Regions from separate parts of the Alcaligenes sp. LTN-3 genome, predicted to be linked through region 2. Evidence: riboswitches for the same ligand, from Rfam matches in the RefSeq annotation. Region 2 holds a riboswitch; the other holds the start of a gene.
The links. Region 2 has a riboswitch for thiamine pyrophosphate ahead of AC6I6N_RS01965 (NUDIX hydrolase). Riboswitches for the same ligand answer to the same signal wherever they lie in the genome.

Region 1: another riboswitch for thiamine pyrophosphate. It lies ahead of AC6I6N_RS03350 (3-oxoacyl-ACP reductase); the one in region 2 lies ahead of AC6I6N_RS01965 (NUDIX hydrolase).

What each region holds. Positions count from the first base shown of each region.
Region 1 is NZ_JCAPDN010000001.1:683,502-685,889, reverse strand. It holds gene AC6I6N_RS03355 (LLM class flavin-dependent oxidoreductase) at 1-309, opposite strand, end outside; gene AC6I6N_RS03350 (3-oxoacyl-ACP reductase) at 306-1,088, opposite strand; TPP riboswitch at 1,139-1,236, opposite strand; TPP riboswitch at 1,303-1,410, shown strand; gene AC6I6N_RS03345 (sodium:solute symporter family protein) at 1,552-2,388, shown strand, end outside.
Region 2 is NZ_JCAPDN010000001.1:422,229-424,616, forward strand. It holds gene thiD (bifunctional hydroxymethylpyrimidine kinase/phosphomethylpyrimidine kinase) at 93-899, opposite strand; gene AC6I6N_RS01965 (NUDIX hydrolase) at 896-1,369, opposite strand; TPP riboswitch at 1,414-1,532, opposite strand; gene AC6I6N_RS01970 (tautomerase family protein) at 1,578-1,967, opposite strand; gene AC6I6N_RS01975 (NO-inducible flavohemoprotein) at 1,974-2,351, opposite strand.

The DNA of each region.
Region 1 (2,388 bases), 260 kb from region 2:
CGCTGCCACAAAAGGCGTGTAGAAAGTGCTGGAAACGGTGCTGATCAGGCCGATATGCTCGGTGGCTCGCGCCAGGGCGGCCATCATGGTCAAGGGTTCCAAAAACCAGCGCGGACCGTCAGACACGTTATCGCTGGATTGGCCATCGGCAAAGAATATGGCGTCCAGCTTGCCACGCTCGGCGATCTGGGTCAGTTCTTCGTAAAACCGGACATCGCCGAGGCGTTCTACCTGCGAATCGGGATGACGCCAGGCTGCTTTGTGATGCCCGCAGCCCATAATGAATAAATTGAAGTGCAGCTGCCTCATCCGTTTTTCACCAATCCACCGTCCACCACCAAATTCTGCCCAGTGACTGCCCGAGCCCACGGACCGGCAAAGAACAAAGCGGCATCGGCGAACTCCTCAGGCGTAGTCACACGGCGCAACGGTGTGCTGGCCGCAATCAAGTCAAACACGGCCTCGGGCGTAGCCGCGGACGCATCGGTTGTACGCAGCAAACCGCCAGAAATCATGTTCACAGTAATCTGATCGGGCCCCAGATCGTGCGACAAGGTACGCGTCATGGACAACAACGCCGCCTTGGCGGCCGTGTAATCGTGATAGGGCACAACAGGGTTCTGGAACAGGTTCGTACCGATATTGATGATGCGACCAAAGCCCGCTTGCTTCATACCAGGCAATGCCGCCTGTGTGGTGTTCAAGGCACCGCCCACAATGCCTTCCAGTTGCTGGTTCAGTTGCGACCACGTCAGCGTATCGGCATGGGGACGAGCATCGCCGTTGAAAGAAAATTCAGGCAACGCGTTATTGACGACCGTAGTGATAGGCTGGCCAAAATGCGCCTGGGCTTTGGCAAACAAAGCTTGCACCGCCGTCGCATCCGTCACGTCCGCTTGCACGGCCAGACATTGCTGCGGGAACTCATCCGCCAGCGCCTGAGCGGCTGCTTCACTTTTCAGGTAATTGATGACAACTTTCGCGCCCTGACGCGCAAACGCACGTACCAGGCAAGCCCCCAGGCCGCGTGCGCCGCCGGTGACCAGAACAAGTTGTTGGGAGAGTTCCGAGACGTGTTCCACAGACATGAGACTCCTTGCAAGAATTCGGCGAGGATGTCGGCCCGGTTCAGACGCAGGTCTATGGATTCGGACATCCCTTCGCCAGTATGAGCTGGATCAGGTTCGACGGGTTTTATCTCAGCCCTTTCCAAGAAGGACACCCCGTGCCGCAGCCAGACCATAGCATAAATTGGCCTAGACCGTATCATTGACATTTGAAAGAAGCTCTCCTACTCTTTGAACCTGTTCCTGGGGGAGTCCTTAACGGGCTGAGACTCCGCATTCAAGCGGTAACCCTTAGAACCTGATCCGGATCATGCCGGCGAAGGGAAAGGAAACGCGGCCTGGCAGCCTGCCCGCTCTTGTCTGTGCGGTGCATTCATCAGCTCACACGCCCCATTTCAATCCCTCCATTTTTCTGCGCCCTGCCCTGGCATCCCGCCAGCTTGGCCGGTTTGTGCCTGTTCAAACAGGTTTTTGGGGAGATCTCATGCTGGACCAAACCGCCACCCTCCTGTGGCTGATCGTTTTTTCTGCGGCTTTTGCTCTGGCCGGGGTGCTATACGCCCGCCACTACAAAAATTCTCTTGAAGACTTTGTGGTGGCTCGCAATAGTCAAAGTTCCGTCGCTACCATTCTGACTTTATTGGCTTCTTCGCTGGGCGCATGGATCCTGTTCTCACCCGCGCAGGCCGCCACCTGGGGAGGATTGAGCGCCGTCATCGGCTATGCCCTCGGTTCCATGTCGCCCCGCCTGGCCATGATTCCGCTGGGCAAACGCATGCGCGAGCTGCTGCCACGCGGCCACAGCCTGAGCGAGTTTGTCATTGCCCGCTACGGTCGCCCTATGTATGCGCTGACCCTGCTCATCATGTTGTTTTACATGTTCATCTCCATGACGGCTGAAATCACCGCCATGTCCAAGATGATTACCTTGATTGCCCCTATCCCCCTGTGGGTCACCGCCGGTATTGTGCTGCTGGCCACGCTGATCTACACGTCTTATGGCGGACTGCGCGCGTCCATCTTTACCGACAAGGTACAGATGCTTGTAATCCTGCCCATGCTGTTTCTGATCATCATGTTTGGTTGGCAAGCCGTAGGGGGTCCGGTGCAATTGTTTGACAGCGTGAAGCTGGAGGCGCCGCGCCTGATCGAGCTTGGCGACCCGGTCGGTATCAAGGCCGGGCTGACCTTCTTTGTGGCCATCTTGCTGACCGGCCTGTTTCACCAGGGCAACTGGCAGCGCATCTATGCCGCCAAAGACACGCAGTCCATGCGTCGCGGTTTTTTGCTCGGTGGCCTGTTTGTCGCCCCTTTCATCTTT
Region 2 (2,388 bases):
ATTCAATGGAGCCGCTTGACTGTTCGCACTCGTAAAACTGCAGGGCAGTCAGACTGCACATCGCATAGCGATCAGTTGTAATGGGAGAGAGCTTACTTGAGAGGCCATAAAGCATGGAAGTGATGCACCGGACCTTGCCCCAGGCCGATCTGCAATTGGTCGGCAGCGGCCAAAGCGCCATTCAGGTATTCCTTGGCCAAACCCACCGCAGTTGGCACGCTGCGGCCCGGTAGCAGGGCCGCAATGGCAGAAGATAGTGAGCAGCCCGTGCCATGTGTGTTGCGTGTCGGGATGCGGGGCGACTGAAAAACATGGTTCTGCCCCTGACCTTGCAACAGATCCACACTGTCCGGGCCGTCCAGGTGGCCGCCCTTGAGCAGCACCCATTCAGGGCCCAGCAAGCACAAATCCTTTAAAGTGCTGTGCATTTCTTGCAGCGAGGCGGGTTCCGGTTTTTGCAGCAAATCGCCTGCTTCGGGCAAGTTGGGGGTGAGCAGGGTACACATGGGCAGCAGCTTGTCGCGCACCACGGAGACGGCTTCGGGGCTGAGCAAACGGTCCCCGCTTTTGGCAACCATGACCGGGTCCAGCACAATCGGGCAGTCCAGGCCGTGATGGTGTAGGCGGTCTGCAATCGCTTCCGCAATCCCTACGTTGGCGATCATGCCGATCTTGATGGCATCCACGCGCACATCCTCAAACACCGCGTCCAACTGGTCCGCCACAAAGTCCGGCTCCAGCGCCACAAAACGCCGCACGCCCTGGGTGTTTTGCGCGACCACGGCTGTAATTACGCTCATGCCGTAGGCACCCAAGGCGTACATGGCTTTCAGATCAGCCTGAATACCAGCGCCGCTGGTCGGGTCTGTGCCCGCAATACTCAATACATTCGGAATCATGCTTGGCCTGCTTGATCTTGAGTGGCAGCCAATGCCAATGCCTGACGGGCAACTCGGACGACGTCAAAACTGTGTGCCACATCCAGACTGTTCAGTTCCGCATTGCTGAACCAGCGTGCGTCCAGGGCATCATCGCCTGCCTGTGGCTCACCTTGCTGCCAGCGAAACAGCACAGCAATCAGAATGAAGTGTGAATAGGCCAAGGGTGTGGTGCTGGGCTCGCGGTCAAACACATCCAGCGCATCAAAGACCTGCAAGGCCTGGCCTTGTATGCCGGTTTCTTCGGCCAACTCCCGATGGGCCGCCGCCATGATGGTTTCGCCCGCGCGGATTTTGCCGCCCGGAAAGGCCCAGCGTCCGGCATCGGGCCGATTGGCGCGGCGTATCAGCAAAATCTGGTCTTGACGGATGACGGCAGCCAGGGTGGCGGCAACCGGGCCGACGGGGGCGGGAGAGTGGTCAGACGACAAGATAGCAACTCCTAGTCAAGGATAGCCATCCGGCAGCAAGCGGCGAGCAGGTACATACCCGTCCCTTCGCCGGCATGACCCGGATCAGGTTCAACGGGTCACTGCGGTGCAATCTGCTCGGGCAGTTTCTCAGCCTGCTCGCCAGGCTCCCCTCGGTGAAAAGACCGTTCTTGTTAAAACGGTCTGGGCGAGTATACCTGTCTTTCGCCTACAACTCCCCCGTCAAAAACTGCGCTCGCCCACGCCCGAAGGACCAGTCTGCATCGCTGTTCTCGACCAGGGCGATGATCAGATCATCGGGTGATACGCCACAGTTTTGTTCCAGTCGCTCTGCCAGCAAACGGTAGAACTGGACTTTCTGACTCTCGCTGCGGGGGCGGGACACGATATGCAGCAGCACTACTTTGTCGCTGCGTGGGTAGCCCAGGCCGGTGTCGTCCAGCACCAGCTCGCCGGGACGGTGCTGGGTGACGCATTGGTAGCGGTCGCTGGCAGGAACATCAAAGGCGTGCACCATGGCTTGGTGCGTGGTGTCCAGTAGCTGGCGTAGTTCGTCGTCGCTGCGGCCTTGGATCAGGTCAAATTTCAGTAGTGGCATGGTGGGTCATTCTTGATAGGAAGTGCGGTCTGCAAGGCCGTCGGGAGTGATAGCCATATCGTCGTACATCAGGCGTTCGGCTTCGATGAGCAAGGTTGATAGTTGCTGGTAAGCGGCGGCCCATTCATCAATAAGCTCGTTGCTGGCCATCCTCTCGATCAGCTCTTCGCGTAGGGCTTGCAGCAGGAAAGTGTCCGCATGTGGGGCACGCTCGGACTGGATTTGGAGAGCAACGCGATTGTTGGTGATCTGGCTGGCCAAGGGACTCAGCGGTGGGGAGTCGCGCAGTATCAATTCATAAAAATAGGTGGTCAAGGCTTCACCGTCGCTTGCCAGCAGCGGCACAGCCGCCTTGATGATGTCGCGTTGAGCGTCTGTCAACATACAAATCAAAAGCCAGGCAAGACGTGGCTATTTGTAC